2 regions of the Burkholderia sp. MSh2 genome follow, and region 1 is predicted to be linked to the other one. Evidence: riboswitches for the same ligand, from Rfam matches in the RefSeq annotation. Region 1 holds a riboswitch; the other holds the start of a gene.
The links. A riboswitch is a leader RNA that binds a small molecule or an ion and turns the genes downstream of it on or off. The one in region 1 is predicted to bind cobalamin.
Positions count from the first base shown of each region.

Region 2: another riboswitch for cobalamin. It lies ahead of GQ57_RS22625 (FecCD family ABC transporter permease); the one in region 1 lies ahead of cobG (precorrin-3B synthase).

Region 1 covers NZ_JPGM01000081.1:2,104-9,941, forward strand. Annotated here, with positions in the region: gene GQ57_RS33895 (MarR family winged helix-turn-helix transcriptional regulator) at 1-299, opposite strand, end outside; gene GQ57_RS33900 (DMT family transporter) at 446-1,360, shown strand; gene cobM (precorrin-4 C(11)-methyltransferase) at 1,361-2,089, opposite strand; gene GQ57_RS33910 (cobalt-precorrin-6A reductase) at 2,133-2,864, opposite strand; gene GQ57_RS33915 (cobalt-precorrin-5B (C(1))-methyltransferase) at 2,861-3,949, opposite strand; gene GQ57_RS33920 (bifunctional cobalt-precorrin-7 (C(5))-methyltransferase/cobalt-precorrin-6B (C(15))-methyltransferase) at 3,949-5,199, opposite strand; cobalamin riboswitch at 5,463-5,653, shown strand; gene cobG (precorrin-3B synthase) at 5,721-7,112, shown strand; gene GQ57_RS33930 (precorrin-8X methylmutase) at 7,105-7,731, shown strand; gene GQ57_RS33935 (precorrin-2 C(20)-methyltransferase) at 7,728-7,838, shown strand, end outside.
Region 2 covers NZ_JPGM01000035.1:64,658-72,495, forward strand. Annotated here, with positions in the region: gene cobC (alpha-ribazole phosphatase) at 1-362, opposite strand, end outside; gene GQ57_RS22610 (adenosylcobinamide-GDP ribazoletransferase) at 347-1,123, opposite strand; gene cobT (nicotinate-nucleotide--dimethylbenzimidazole phosphoribosyltransferase) at 1,113-2,168, opposite strand; gene GQ57_RS22620 (ABC transporter ATP-binding protein) at 2,221-3,036, opposite strand; gene GQ57_RS22625 (FecCD family ABC transporter permease) at 3,033-4,031, opposite strand; cobalamin riboswitch at 4,191-4,440, opposite strand; gene GQ57_RS22630 (ATPase) at 4,595-4,945, shown strand; gene GQ57_RS22635 (cell division protein ZapA) at 4,942-5,256, shown strand; RNA gene ssrS (6S RNA) at 5,338-5,519, shown strand; gene GQ57_RS22640 (EVE domain-containing protein) at 5,591-6,052, shown strand; gene GQ57_RS22645 (SIMPL domain-containing protein) at 6,231-6,971, shown strand; gene lgt (prolipoprotein diacylglyceryl transferase) at 7,083-7,838, opposite strand, start outside.

The DNA of each region.
Region 1 (7,838 bases):
ACCGTATCGTGCCCCGCCTCGGTCAGCGTCAGCACGACGGTCCGCTTGTCCTCTCCGGGCTCGCGTGCGACGAGCCCTTCCTGCGCCATCCGCTCGGCGAGCCGCACGGCCGACGAATGCACCAGCATCGATTGCCGTGCGAGCGCGTCGATCGTCATCGCATGCGCTTGCGACAGCAGCACCAGCGCGTCCGCGATCGACCCGTGCAGCCCCGTCTCGCGGGCGATCGCCTCTTCTACCCGGTCGTTCACCGCAAGCGCGAGCGCGCCCAGCAGATTGTTCAGGCGTTGCTTTTTCACGTAGGCGCTCCTAGTATATGTGTGCGTCACGCATATAAATTAAACCATCGTTTCACCGATGTCGGGTCGGCCGTCGCATGGCCGGTTCGCCCCGGGCGCTCGCACGCCCTCATTCTACGGGTCGACGGGCCGAGTGGAGTCAACGCATGAACGACAGCGCGCGCAAGACCGGATGCCTGATCATGGCGACGTTGTGCTGGGGCGTCGCGATACCGTTCAGCAAGATGGCGTTGCCAGCCCTGTCGCCCGCCTGGCTCATCGTGCTGCAGATTGCCGCCAGCGTCGCGGTGCTCGCGTGCGTTGCCGTCGCGCAGCGCGTCAGCCTGCGCGGCATCGCGGCGGCGCAGGTCGCCGTCGTCGCGCTGATCGGCATGCTCGAACCGTGCGGCGCGTATTACCTCGGGTTCGTCGGCATGCAGTCCACGTCCGCGCTGCATACGGCGGTGCTCTTCGCGCTCGAACCGCTCGGCATCCTTGCGTTCAACATCGTGCTGTTCCGGCTGCGGGTCGACCGGCGGCTGCTGGCCGCGGGCGTCGTCGCACTGGCGGGCGTCGTCGTCATCACGCTCGGCGACACGTCCGCGGACGCGCACGCATCGCTGCGCGGCGACGCGTTCGTGCTCGCCGGCGTGATGGTGGCCGCGCTGTATGTATCGTTGTCGACGCACGCGGTCACGCTGGCGTCCGCGACGGCGATGCTGCTGATCCAGCAGGCCGCGTCGTTGCTCCTGGCGCTCGTGCTGCTCGGCGTCGACGCGGACGGCGGCGGCGGCCTGCAGCGGCTGCCGGCCTGGTCCGCCGCATGGCCCGCGATGGCGATCGGCGTGCTGCAGTTCGCGCTGGCCTTCCTGTTCTATTTCCGTGGCGCGCGCGGCAACGCGTCGTACTGGAGCGCGGTCGTGCTCAACCTGATCCCGGACGTCGGCATCGTTGCGTCGATCGCGATCCTCGGCGAAACGGCGTCGCCGGTCTACTTCGCCGGCGGTGCGATCACGATCGGCGCGGCGCTCTACACGCACCTGCGCGAACACCGCGCGGAACGCACGCCGGCGAGCGCATGATCAGCTCGCGCTCGCGTACAGCGTTGAATCCGCGAACCCTTCGGCATCGAGCACGCGGCCGATCAGGATCAACGCGGTGCGCTCGATCCGCGCGCCCCGCACCCTTTCGACGATATCGGCGAGCGTGCCGGTCACGCGCTCCTCGTAGGGCCAGCTCGCGCGATAGATCACCGCGACCGGACAATCGGCGCCGTAATGCGGCAGCACTTCGTCGACGATACGGGCGAGATGCCGCACGCCGAGATGGATCGCGAGCGTCGCGCGGTGCGCGGCGAGCGAGCCGAGCGCTTCGCCTTCCGGCATCGTCGTCTTGCCCGCGAAGCGCGTCAGAATCACCGTCTGCGCCACGCCCGGCAGCGTCAGCTCGACGCCGAGCGTCGCCGCGCACGCGGCCGTGGCCGTTACGCCCGGCACGATGTCATAAGGAATCCCGAGCGCCTTCAGCCGGCGGATCTGCTCGCCGATCGCGCCGTACAGCGACGGGTCGCCCGAATGCACGCGCGCGACGTCCTGCCCTTTCGCGTGCGCGTCGGCAAGCAGCGCGACGATCGCGTCGAGGTCGAGTTCGGCGGTATTGACGACCCGCTCCGCGCGATGACCGTCGAGCACGGCTGCCGGCACCAGCGAGCCCGCATACAGGATCACCGGGCAGGTACGCACGAGGCGCTGGCCCTTCACCGTGATCAGCTCCGGGTCGCCGGGGCCCGCGCCGATGAAATACACCGTCATCGAAAAATCTCCGTCAATTCATGGGATGACCGGCCGCGCCGCATCATGCGCGCACGGCCGGATCGAGCGCCTCGAGCAGCGCGGCGGCCGAGTCGAACGTGCGCTCGGCGGCAGGCAGCGGCGGACGGCGCAGCATCACGACCGGCAGCCGACGTTCGCGCGCGACGTCGAGCTTGGCCTCGGTGGCCGCACCGCCGCTGTTCTTGCTGACCACGACGTCGATGCCCGCCAGCGCGAACAGCGCGCGCTCGCCGTCGAGCGTGAACGGCCCGCGCGCGGCGACGATCTGCGCGCGCGCGTTGCCGGGATGCGCGTCGAGGCAGCGAACGACCCAGAACTGATGCGGCGGGATCGCGTCGAGATGCGCGAGCGGTTCGCGGCCGAGCGTGAAAAGCGGCCGCCTGAACGGCGCGAGCGCGGCCTCGATGCCGGCCCAGTCGTCGACCATCCGCCAGTCGTCGCCCGGTTGCGGCGTCCACGGCGCGCGGCGCAGGGCCCACAGCGGCACGCCCGCGTCGCGTGTCGCGGCAGCAGCGTTCGCGCTGATCCGCGCCGCATACGGATGCGTCGCATCGATCACGAGGCCGATGCCGGCGCTGCGCAGGTACGCGGCGAGTCCGGCGGCGCCGCCGAACCCGCCGACACGCACGTCGCAGCGCAGGTCGGCGGGCACCTTGCCGAGGCCGGCGAGGCTGTACACGTGACCGGGCCCGAGCGCGCGCGCGATGTTCAGCGCGTCGCCGGTGCCGCCGAGCAGCAGGATGCGCGCGCTCATCGCGCCTCCCCGACGAAGCGGCCCTGCCGGTCGATCGCGAACATCTCGACGGCGACCGACGGTGGCACGACGTCGCGCGCGACGTGCAACGCCCGGGCGCAGACGAGATCGCCGAGCGGCACGCCGTCGGCCTGCGCGAGCTTCAGCGCCGCCTGGCTCGTGTTCGCGGCGCGCATCGCGGCCTGCAGCGCGTCGCTCGCGCCGGCCCCGGCCGCCCACTGCGCGAGCAGCGGCAGGTCGATGCTCGAATGGCGGCTGTGCAGGTCGAGGTGGCCGGCCGCGAGCTTGCTCAGCTTGCCGAAGCCGCCGCACATCGACAGGCGCGCGACCGGTGCGCGCCGCAGGTGCTTGAGCACCGCGCCCGCGAAATCGCCCATCTCGATCAGCGCCATCTCGGGCAGGCCGTAGTGGGCGCGCATCGCATCCTCGCTGGCGTTGCCCGTGCAGGCGGCGATGTGCGCGACGCCGTTGGCGCGCGCGACGTCGATGCCCTGATGGATCGACGCGATATAGGCCGAACACGAGAACGGCCGCACGATGCCGGTCGTGCCGAGAATCGACAGCCCGCCGACGATGCCGAGACGCGGATTCATCGTCTTCAGCGCGAGCGCCTCGCCGCCTTCGACGCCGATCGTCACGTCGAAGCCGCCCGCGTAGCGGTGCTCGGCCGCGAGCGCGTCGAGGTGGGCCGTCATCATCTGGCGCGGCACCGGGTTGATCGCCGGTTCGCCGACCGGCAGCGTGAGCCCCGCGCGCGTGACGGTGCCGACTCCCGGCCCCGCGTGAAAACGCACGCCGGGCGCCGCGGCGAGCGCGACGCGCGCGAAGATCAGCGCGCCGTGCGTGACGTCCGGATCGTCGCCGGCGTCCTTGAGCGTGCCGGCTTCCGCACCGTCGGCCGTCGCCCGGCAGAACTCGAGCCGCATCATCACGTGCTGCCCTTTCGGCAGCACGATCTCGACCGCGTCGTCCGCGTGCCCCGCGAGCAGCAGGCGCGCGGCCGCGAGCGACGTCGCGGTCGCGCAGCTGCCGGTCGTATAGCCGAAGCGCAGCGGCGCGGGCTGTTCGGGCGTTTCGTCGCGCATCACGCGTCCGTCGCGTGCGTTGCCGGCGCGCCCGCCGTATCGGCCGCGGCCGGCTTGCAGGTGTCGTACAGCGTGACCGGCAACGGCTGTCGCCACGTGTCGAAGCGGCCGAGCGGCTCGGCGTGCGCGAGCGACACGCGCGTCAGCGTGCCGCCGTGCGCGTCGCGCCACGCGGCCAGCGCCATCTCGCCCTGCAGCGTGACCGCGTTCGCGACCAGCCGGCCGCCGGGTTTCAGCGCCGTCCAGCACGCGTCGAGCACGCCGGGCGCCGTGGCGCCGCCGCCGATGAAGATCGCGTCGGGCGCGGCCAGGCCGGCGAGCGCATCGGGCGCGCGGCCGGCGACGAGCTGCAGGCCCGGAACGCCGAGCGCGTCGCGGTTGTGTTCGATGAAGCGTTGCCGCTCCGCATGCGATTCGATCGCGATCGCGTGGCACGACGGATGCGCGCGCATCCACTCGATGCCGATCGAACCGCTGCCGGCGCCGACGTCCCACAGCAGTTCGTCCGGCGCGGGCGCGAGGCGCCCCAGCGTCAGCGCGCGCATGTCGCGCTTGGTGAGCTGGCCGTCGTGACGGTACGCGTCGTCGGGCAGGCCGGGCGTCAGTGCGCGGCGCGGCGCGTCGGCGGCTGCGCGGCAGTCGAGCGCGACGAGGTTCAGCGCGGCCGTCTCGTCGACGGCCCAGTCCTGCGCGAGCCCGTCGAGACGCCGCTCGCGCGGCCCGCCGAGATGCTCGAATACGCTGACGCGGCTCGGCCCGAACCCGCGTGCGACGAGTTCGGCCGCGACGGCGGCCGGCGTGCGGCCGTCGGCGCTCAGCACGAACAGGCGACGGCCCGGCAGCAGGTGTCGCGCGAGCGTCGCGAGCGGACGGCCGACGAGCGACACCGCGCCGGTCTCCTGCAGCGCCCAGCCGAGGCGCGCGGCCGCCAGCGACAGCGACGACGGCGCGGGCAGCACGCGCCATTCGTCCGGGGACAGCGTGCGCGCGAGCGTGGCGCCGACGCCGAACAGCATCGGGTCGCCGCTCGCGAGCACGCAGACCGGCGACGGGCGACGCGCGAGCACGCCCGCGAGATCGAACGGCGACGGCCACGCCTCGCGCGCGGCCGGCAGCCGTGCGGGCAGCATGTCGAGATGGCGCCTCGCGCCGACGACGAGCGTCGCGTCGAGCAGCGCGCGCCGCGCGCTGCGTCCGAGCCCCGCGTAACCGTCGTCGCCGATGCCCACTATCGTCAGCCACGCCGTCATGCACCCTTCCCCATCGTTCGATTCCGTTCCGTTTGTTGCGATGCGCGACCGCCGGGCCGCCGCGCGTTGATCCACCGGCACGCCGGTGCGATGCGGCCGCCGCTGCCGGGCGCGCGCGGTGCCGGATTCCAGCGCGCGCGCGGCCTCGTGCCGCGCCGCCAATCGTACCATTTGCGAGACAGCGCGAAACCGGCGCCGGCCTTGCTGCGACGCGGTTGCGGGGCGCATCGCCGATGCCGGGCCGGTGCGAAAATCGGGTATCCTACGGCCGTTCGTTCGCCGGTGCCCTTCGGGGCCGAAGAGGGAACACAGGGCGCGCCGCGCGCCGCTGTGGCTGCCCCCGCAACTGTAGACAGCGAGCCGCTCTCCCTCGCATGCCACGGGTTCCGCCGGGAAGGTCGGGAGCCGGCGTCGGCCTGTCAGCCAGAAGACCTGCCGGCCTGAAAGTGCGAGCGTGCCGGTTGGCGTCGGGCGGGGTGTACCGATGCGTCGACCGCGGCGCGACACCATTGCCTGCCCCGTTGAATTCCGCCTCCGTTCCGATTCCTGCATCGCCCGCCGTACGCCCGTCGGCGTGCCCGGGGCTCGTGCGCGTGGTCGCGGCCGCCGACGGCGGACTGTGCCGGATCAAGCTGCCCGGCGGCCGGCTCGAGGCCCGCCAGGCGCGGGCGATCGCCGCTGCCGCGCGCCAGTACGGCTCCGGCGCGATCGACGCGACCAATCGCGCGAATCTGCAACTGCGCGGCATTCGCGACGGCGCCGCCGCCGCGCTGACGCAGGCCTTGCTCGATGCGGGGCTCGGCCCGCGCGTCGACGCCGCCGCGGATCGCGCCGCGCTCGCCGCGAGCGACGACGTCCGCAACCTGATGCTCAGCCCGCTCGCCGGGCGCGATCCCGCCGCGCTCGTCGACAGCCGCGCGCTGGCCGCACCGCTGTTCGACCTGCTGGCGCGCGAACCGCGTCGCGGCGAGTTGTCGCCAAAATTCGCGATCCAGCTCGACGGCGGCGAATCGGTCGCGGCGCTCGATCATCCGCACGACATCTGGCTCGCCGCATGGCGTCGCGGCGACGGCGTCGTGCGCATCGCCGCCGGGCTGGCCGGCTGCCCGCCGGTCGAAGCAGGCGATCCACCCGCGTCGGTCGACGTGGCGCCCGGACAAGCCGCCGCGCTCGTCCGCGCGTTGCTGTGCGCGTTCCTCGATCTCGCGCCGGCCGACGTCACGCGCATGCGCGCGCTGCTCGCCACGTGCGGCGAACGGGCGCTGCTCGAACGCGCGCAGCACGACCTGCCCTTTGCGCTCGCGGCCGATCCGGCGCTCACCGGCTGGCGGCGACCGCGTTGCGACGCCGCGCTGCGCTTCGGCGCGCGTGCGTCGCTCGACGCCGCATATTGCAGCGTCGGCGCGCAGTTCGTGCTCGGCCGGCTCGACGCGGCGCAACTGGAGCGGCTCGCCGCCCTGGCCGAGGCCGACGGCGACGGCACGCTGTCGATGACGCCGTGGCAAGGCGTGTTCATCCACGGCGTCGCGCACGGCCTCGCGCCGGCCACGCTCGATGCGCTCGCGTCGCTCGGCCTCGTCTGCGCGCCGTCCGACCCGCTGGCCGCGCTGGTCGCGTGCGCCGGCAGCACGGGCTGCGCAAAAGCGCGCGCCGATACGAAACACGACGCGCTCGCGCTCGCCGCGCGCCTCGGCGATCCGGTCGACGTGCACCTGACCGGCTGCGAACGCCACTGCGCGTTGCCGCATCCCGCGACGCACACGCTCGTCGCGGTCGCGCCCGCGCGGTACGACCTCTACCGGCGTGACGCCGCCGCGGGCCTCGGCGCCCCGCTCGCGCGCCATCTGACGATTGACCAGGCCGCGGCCCGACTGACGGGCGCGCGGCACAGCCAGGACACCACCGATGCTTGACTACATTCGCGACGGGCAGGAAATCTACCGCCAGTCGTTCGCGACGATTCGCGCCGAGGCCGATCTGTCGAGGATCCCGCCCGATCTCGAGAAACTCGCGGTGCGCGTGATTCACGCGTGCGGGATGGTCGACGTCGTCGACGCGCTGCGTTTTTCGCCCGGCGCGGGCACGGCGGGCCGGACGGCGCTCGCGGCGGGTGCGCCGATCCTGTGCGACGCGAAGATGGTTGCCGAAGGCATCACGCGCACGCGGCTGCCGGCGGCCAACCGCGTGATCTGCACGCTCGGCGAGCCGGAGGTGCCCGATCTCGCCCGGCATCTCGGCAACACGCGCTCGGCCGCCGCGCTCGAACTGTGGCGCCCGCATCTCGCGGGCAGCGTCGTCGTGATCGGCAATGCACCGACCGCGCTGTTTCACCTGCTCGACATGATCGATGCCGGCGCGCCGCGCCCCGCGCTGATTCTCGGGTTCCCGGTCGGTTTCATCGGCGCGGCGGAATCGAAGGCGCTGCTCGACGCCGACAGCCGCGGCGTGCCGTACGTCGCCCTGCTCGGCCGGCGCGGCGGCAGCGCGATGGCCGCCGCCGCGGTCAATGCGCTCGCGACGGAGGCCGAATGACGCGCGCACGCGGACGCCTGTTCGGGGTCGGCGTCGGCCCCGGCGATCCCGAGCTGATGACGATCAAGGCCCTGCGCGTGCTGCAGGCCGCGCCCGTGGTCGCGTAT
Region 2 (7,838 bases), on a different contig from region 1:
GCAACGCTTTCGCCGCCGTGCGCGCACGCATGCATCAGGTCGGCCGCCCACGCATCGAGCGCCGCACGGCCGATATCGTCCCAGCGGCGCATTTCCCACGCGCCGAAATCCATTTCCTGCCAGGCCGCATCACGCCGCAGCGGCACGTCGAACGCACGCGCGAGCCGTTCGGCGACCGTGGCGCAGCGCGCCAGCGGACTCGTCCAGACCAGCCGGGGCGGCGGCGCACCGGCAGCCGCCAGATGCGCGAGCACGGCCTGCGCGCCGGCGTCGGCCGGTGCGGCGAGCGGCACGTCGCTGCGTCCGTAGCAGATGCCCGGTTCGACACCGACGGCCGGATGACGGATCAGGACGACGTCCATCCGAGCACCACCAGATAGATCGCGAGTTCGCTCAACTGCTGCGCGAAGCCGAGACAATCGCCCGTGTAGCCGCCGATCCGCTTCACGAAATAGCGGGCCGCCCACGCGCGCACCAGCACGAGCGCGACGCAAACGGCCACGCCCATGCGCCAGTCCGGCCAGAACAGCCAGGGCAGGCCGAAAGCCGCCGCGATGCACGCCGCACGCGCGCCCATGCGTTGCGCGACCGGCTTCGCCTTGCCCTCGGGCCGCACGTAGTCGAGCGACATCAGCAGGCTCACGGCCGCCGCCCGGCTCGCCGCGTGCGCGGCGATCATCGTCCATGCCGCGCGCAGCGGCAACATGGACGCGAGCGCCTGCCATTTCAGGCCGAGCGCGATCACGAGCGCGACCGCGCCGAACGTGCCGATCCGCGAATCGTGCATGATGCGCAGCACGTCGTCGCGCGTATAGCCGCCGCCGAACGCATCGCAACTGTCGGCGAGGCCGTCTTCATGGAATGCGCCGGTCGCGAGCAGCGTCGCGGCCATCGACAGCCCGACCGCGATCGACGCGGGCAGCACGCGCACTGTGGCGAGATAGACGAGCGCGCCCCACGCACCGACGCAGGCGCCGACGAGCGGAAAATAGCGCGCGGCCTGGTCGAGATCGCCGGCCGCGTAGCCGATCGCGCGCGGCACGGGCACGCGCGTGAAATAGCCGAGCGCGACAAAGAAGTAGCGCAGTTCGGCACGCACGCCGCGCGCGCGATCAGGCGTCACGATTGTCGACGCCGGCGGATTCGAAGCTCGCCATCTCGCGAAGGAACGCGGCCGCCGCACGCACGAGCGGCAGCGCGAGCGCCGCGCCCGTGCCTTCGCCGAGCCGCAGGTCGAGCGCGAGCAGCGGCTTCGCGCCGAAATGCTCGAGCATGCGCCGGTGCCCGGCCTCGTGCGACGTGTGCGAAAACACGCAGTAGTCGCGCACGGCGGGGACGAAGCGCTCCGCGACGAGCAGCGCGGCCGTCGCGATGAAGCCGTCGACGAGGATCGTCATCCGCTCGCTCGCGGCCGCGAGATACGCGCCCGTCATCATCGCGATTTCGAAGCCGCCGAACGTCGCGAGCACGTCGAGCGGCGCGATCGCGTGCGAATGCTTGACGAGCGCGCGCCCGAGCACCGCGCGCTTGTGCGCGAGGCCCTGGTCGTCGAGGCCGGTGCCGCGCCCGACGCACGCGTCGACCGGCACGCCGAGCAGGCGGCTCATCAGGCAGGCGGCCGACGACGTGTTGGCAATCCCCATCTCGCCGAAGCCGATCACGTTCGTGCCGAGCGACGCATGCAGGCGCACGCGTGCAGCGCCGGCCGCGAGCGCGGTCATCGCCTCGTCGCGCGTCATCGCCGGCTCCGCCGCGAAATTGCGGGTGCCGCGCGCGACCGGCAGCGACACCAGCCGGTCCGACACCGGCAGCGGCGACGCGACCCCTGCGTCGACGATCTCGAGCGTGCTCTGCGCGACGCCCGAGAACGCGTTGATCGCCGCGCCGCCGGCCAGGAAGTTCGCGACCATCTGCGCGGTCACCGCTTGCGGATAGGGGCTCACGCCCTCCGCCGCGATCCCGTGGTCGCCGGCGAACACGATCATCGCGGGGCGTTGCACGACCGGCCGCTCGGTGCGCTGGATCAGGCCGACCTGCAGCGCGATCGCCTCGAGCTGGCCGAGGCTGCCGGGCGGCTTGGTCTTGTGGTCGATCACATGCTGCAGGCGCTTGCGCAGCGCGTCGTCGAGCGGCGCGATCGCGGGCGGAAAGGGAGTCGGTGTCGTCATCGAGGAGCCGTGTCGTTGGCGCGGCATGCGCCGCGCATCGCAGGGGAAACCGTCATTGTCGCTCGGGCCACGCCGGCAGCAGCGCATCGCGGCCGTTCTCGCGGATCAGCACGAGCGGATAGCCGAACGCCTCGCTCGCGCGCTCCGGCGTCAGGACGTCGTGCACGGGGCCGGCCCACGCATGGCCGCGGCCGTCGAGCAGCAACGCATGCGTCGCGAAACGCCGCGCGAGGTTCAGATCGTGACACGAGAACAGCACCGTGCGCGGGCCCGCGTCGAGCCATCCGGCCAGTGCGGTCAGACAATCGATCTGGTGATGCAGGTCGAGATGCGCCAGCGGCTCGTCGAGCAGCATCAACGGCGCATCCTGGCACAGCGTGGCGGCCAGCGCGACGCGCTGCCGCTCGCCGCCCGACAGCGACAGCACGTCGCGCGATGCAAGCGCGGCCAGATCGAACGTCGCCAGCGCATCGCGCGCGGCCGCGCGGTCGCCGTCGCGCTCCCATCCCCAGCCGCCGAGATACGGAAAGCGGTTGAGCAACACCGTGTCGAACACGGTCGCGCTGAAAGCGTCATGCAGTTGCTGCGGCATCAGCGCGCGCCGCTGTGCAAGCCGATCGGGCGGCCATGCGACAAGCGGCCGGCCGTCGATCTCCACCTGCCCGCCGGCCGGCTGCTGCAGCCCCGCGAGCGTCGCGAGCAGCGTCGTCTTGCCCGCGCCGTTCGGCCCGGCGACGCACCAGATCTCGCCCGGACGGAAAGCCTGGGAGAAGCCGTCGAGCAGCGTGCGGGCGCCGGCCTTCAGCGTCACGTCGACGGCCGCGTAGTTCAGGCCGCCGGTGTCGGCGGATGCTGCGGCCCACGTCATCGCGTCGGCCTCCTCAGCAACATCCACAGGAACACCGGTACGCCGATCAAGGCGGTCATCACGCCGACCGGCAACTGCGCGGGCGCGATCGCGGTGCGGGCAAGCAGGTCGGCCGCCATCACGCCGCCGCCGCCCGCGAGCATCGCGGCCGGCAGCAGCATGCGCTGGTCGTTGCCGAACGCGATACGCAGCGCATGCGGCACGACGAGGCCGACGAAGCCGATCGTGCCGGCCGTCGTCACCGCGGCCGCGGCGGCCAGCGACGCGACGAGATAGATCCGCACGCGCAGGCGCGCGACGGGCACACCGAGCGCGAGCGCGGTCGAGTCGCCGCGCAGCAGCACGTTCAGTTGCGGCGCGGCTGGCAGCGCGACGCATGCGGCCAGCAGCAGCGCACCCCACGCGAACCACGGCGCCGTCACGCCGTTCAGGTCGCCCGTCAGCCAGAAGATGATGCCGCGCAGCCGCGCATCGGGCGCGAGCGACAGCAGCAGCGTAACGAGCGCGCCCCACCCGGCCGCGATCACGACGCCCGTGAGCAGCAGTCGCGGCGACGCGTCGCGAGAATCGCCGCGCCACAGCTCGCGGCGCGCGAGACCGAGCACGAGCGCGACCGACACGAGCGCGCCGGCGAACGCCGACGCATCGACGAGCCACCACGCACCGCCCGCGATCATCGCGACGAGCGCGAAGCCGGCCGCGCCGCCGGACACGCCGAGCACGTACGGTTCCGCGAGCGGGTTGCGCAGCAGCACCTGCAGCAGCGCGCCGGCCAGCGCGAGCAGCGCGCCGCACGCGAAGCCCGCGAGCGCGCGCGGCAGGCGCAGCGTGCGGACGATGTCGGCGAACAGCGCGTCGCCGCCATGCGGCACGAGCGACGCGAGCGCCTGCCACGGCGACATCGGCACGCTGCCGATCGACAGCGACGCGACGAACAGCAACGCGACCGCCGCGGCCAGCGTCGCCCAGATCGCGGTGGCGCGCGCGGCGCTCATGCCGCGCGCAGCCCCGCGCGTGACGCGCGGCGCACCCACCTGTTGCTGCCGGACAGACACGACATGGGCGCCGCGCGGACGATTGGGGTCAGCATCGAAGAAGATTCCGTGAAGCGTTGCACGCCCTGCCTCCCCGCGGGCCGCGCGTCCCGAAGCCCGTGCGGGCTCCCCGTCTCGGCCGGTATCCGGGCTGGCGGCGGTCCGGCTCGCCTTCCCGCGCGATGACGCGCAGTGGCCCGCGCTCCGCGTGCGAAAGCCGCATGCGAAACGCGCCCGAGCCGGCCTGCGTCACGGGACGCGGCCGCTTACCGTTGCGGGGGCAGCGCAGGCTGGCGGGCTTCGCGCCCGCGCCCTGCTTCCCGTTTAACCGCGCATTCCACGCGCGAGCACCGAGGCGGCGCCAGTTTAGGAGCGGGTCGCGCGAGCGTCAAGGAAACGCCCGGAGACGTGCGCGACGCGTCGATTCGCGGCAAGAAGGGGGGAAGTTACGACTGGAAACGTTACAGATGTCGGATTGCGCGCTATTCCGCGCTAAAATGCTGGGTCTTTAGAGGACGCAGCAAATGCTCAACGAACTCGAAACCCTATCTCAAAATATTGGCCGTCTGATTTCGCTGAACAAGCGCTATCACTCGGAACGGCTCGCGCTCGAGGAGCAGGTCGCGCAATTGCGCGCGGACGCGGACACTGTCCGCGCGGAACTCGCACAACTGCGCGAGGAACGCAATACGCTCGAAGCCGAGCGCGACACCCTGTCGGCAAAGATCGACGACGCCCAGGTGAAACTGAACGCGATTCTCGAAAAGCTGCCGCGCTCGAAAAGCGCGGAACAGGCCGACAACCAGCTCGACCTGCTGGATGCGCAGGCGCGCAAGGATGGCGATGACGCGGCCAGCCACGGAGAACATGCATGAGCACCAAGCAGATCGAAGTCTCGATTCTCGGTCAGGCCTATCGGCTCGCCTGCTCGGCCGAGACCGAAGCGGCACTGCTCGAAGCCGTCGCGCGCGTCGACGCCGAAATGTCGAAAATCCGCTCGAACAGTTCGGTGCGCGGCACCGATCGCATCGCCGTCATGGCGGCGCTGTCGCTCGCATCGGAGTTGCTGCGGCTGCAAACCAGCGTGCGACACGGTGAAGCATTTCCGGCGGAGGAAATCCGTCGTACAATGCACCAGATGAATGAACAGCTCGGTGCGGTGCTCGCACAGCACGAGACGCAGTAACGTTTCAATCGATGTGTCGATTCCGCTTGATCTCGGCGATCAACGGTGGTCAAATTGGCGCATCGAATCACAGTTCAGTCAGCTTCCCTGCCTGGTTCGCCAAGGTCATATATTCCTTGAACCAATGCCATGTGCACGGTTGCGGAAATTTGTAGCACGGGCGCGCGCGTCACTCTGTCTGATGTACCCGAAGTGCTGCTAACTGCGACCAATTCTGAACCTCAGGTTCAGGATGCCGGCCTAGCGGCCAAGGCGGGGGCCTATCCAACGGCATCGGGCAAGTCCCGGTGCCGTTTTCTTTTGTAGCAGCCTCTTTCTGCGTCGATCACGATCCATGCAATACTGGCTGATGAAGTCCGAACCGGACGAAGCAAGCATCGACGATCTCGCCAACGCCCCGCAGCGTTCGCTGCCCTGGACCGGCGTGCGCAACTATCAGGCGCGCAACTTCATGCGCGACACGATGAAGATCGGCGACGGCGTGCTGTTCTATCACTCGAGTTGCCCCGAGCCGGGCATCGCGGGCCTCGCCGAAGTATCGTCGACACCCTACCCCGATCCCACCCAGTTCGATCCGGACAGCCCCTATTACGATCCGAAGTCGACGCGGGAAACGCCGCGCTGGCTGCTCGTCGACGTGCGCTACGTGAAGAAATCGCCGCTCGTGCCGCTCGCCGCACTGCGCGAGCACGATGCGCTCGCCGACATGCGCGTGCTCGCACGCGGCAACCGGCTGTCGATCACGCCTGTCACGCGAGCCGAATGGCGCTTCATCACCGAAAAGCTGATGAAGTAGGCGCACGCCAAAGGTCAAATCCGGTCGGCACGCGCTGCCGCCGCGGAACTCGCGGCACGTTCGCGCGGCCTAAGCAACCGCTGTCGGCCGATCGGGCCGGCCGCTTTTTCCGTCGCGCGGCATGCCCGCGTCGCGCACGCGCAATCCGCGTGCGCGCCCTCGCACAAGGAGTCCAACAATGACCAAGAAATCCGCACTCGCGCTGTCGCTCGCCCTCGCCGCCGCCGTTCCCGTCGCGCTGACGCTCGCGTCGCCCGCCGCGCATGCGCAGACCGCGAACCCGCACTTTCCCGAGCCGGCGGGCGTGCTGTCGCTTTCGTCGCAGGCCAGCGCCGACGTGCCGCAGGACATCATCCACATCACGCTGTTCTACGAACAGCAGGCCAAGGATCCGGGCAGCCTCACCGCGCAGTTGAACCAGCGCGCCGACGCAGCGCTGTCGCAGGCGAAGGGCGTATCGGGCGTCACTGCGCACACGGGCGCCTTCTCCGTCTATCCGAGCACCGATCGCGACGGGAAGATTTCCGCATGGCGCGGCCGTACCGAAGTCGCGCTCGAATCGCGCGATTTCGCCGCGGCGTCGAAGCTCGCGGGCCAGTTGTCGAACCTGATGCAGGTCGCGAACGTCGAGTTCTCGCTGTCGCCCGAGGCACAGCGCGCGGCCGAGCAGAAGCTCACGACCGAAGCGATCAAGTCGTTCCGCGCGCGCGCGGACGAAGCCGCGAAGGCCTTCGGCTACAGCAGCTACACGATCCGCGACGTGAATGTCGGCGGCGGCCGCAACGTGCAGCCGTATCCGCGCATGATGGCGATGGCCGCGGCGCCGATGGACAGCGCGAAGATGAGCGCACCGATCGCGGTCGAAGGCGGCAAGGCCACCGTGTCGGTCACCGTCAACGGTTCCGTGCAGATGAAGTAACGCACGGCGCGCGGCAGTCCGAAACAAAAACGCCGGCCCTCGGGCCGGCGTTTTTCATTGTGCGTGCGTACTGTCGATGCACGCGACGAACGCGCGCGCATCGACGTCGCGTCACGCCGCCGCGTTCGCCGCGCGACGGCGATACGCCCAGACCATCAGCGCGACACCCGCGAGGATCATCGGCAACGACAGCCACTGCCCCATCGACAGGCCGAGCGCGAGCAGGCCGAGGAAGTCGTCGGGCTCGCGCGCGAATTCGACCGTGAAGCGCGCGAGGCCATAGCCGATCAGGAACAGTGCGGACACGGCGCCCATCGGCCGCGACTTGCGCGAGAAGAAGAACAGCGCGAAGAACAGCACGATGCCTTCGAGCGCGATTTCATAGAGCTGCGAAGGATGGCGCGGCAGCATCTGGTATTGCATGAACACGTCGGCAAGATGCCACTTCTCGACGAGCGCCGGATGCTTCGGCAGCCATGCCGCATCGTCGCGCATCGCGCCAGGGAACAGCATCGCCCACGGTGCGGACGGATCGGTCACGCGCCCCCACAGCTCGCCGTTGATGAAGTTGCCGAGCCGCCCGGCCGCGAGCCCCGTCGGCACCATCGGCGCGACGAAGTCGGTGACCTGCAGCCAGTGGCGCTTGCGTTGCCACGCGAACAGCATCATCGCGAGCGTCACGCCGAGGAAGCCGCCGTGGAACGACATGCCGCCTTCCCACACCTTGAACACGTCGAGCGGATGCGAGAAGTAGAAATCGGCCTTGTAGAACAGCACATAGCCAAGCCGGCCGCCCAGCACGGTGCCGAGCACGCCGTAGAACATCATGTCGTCGATGTCCTTCGCGGTCCAGCCTTGCGCCGCGAC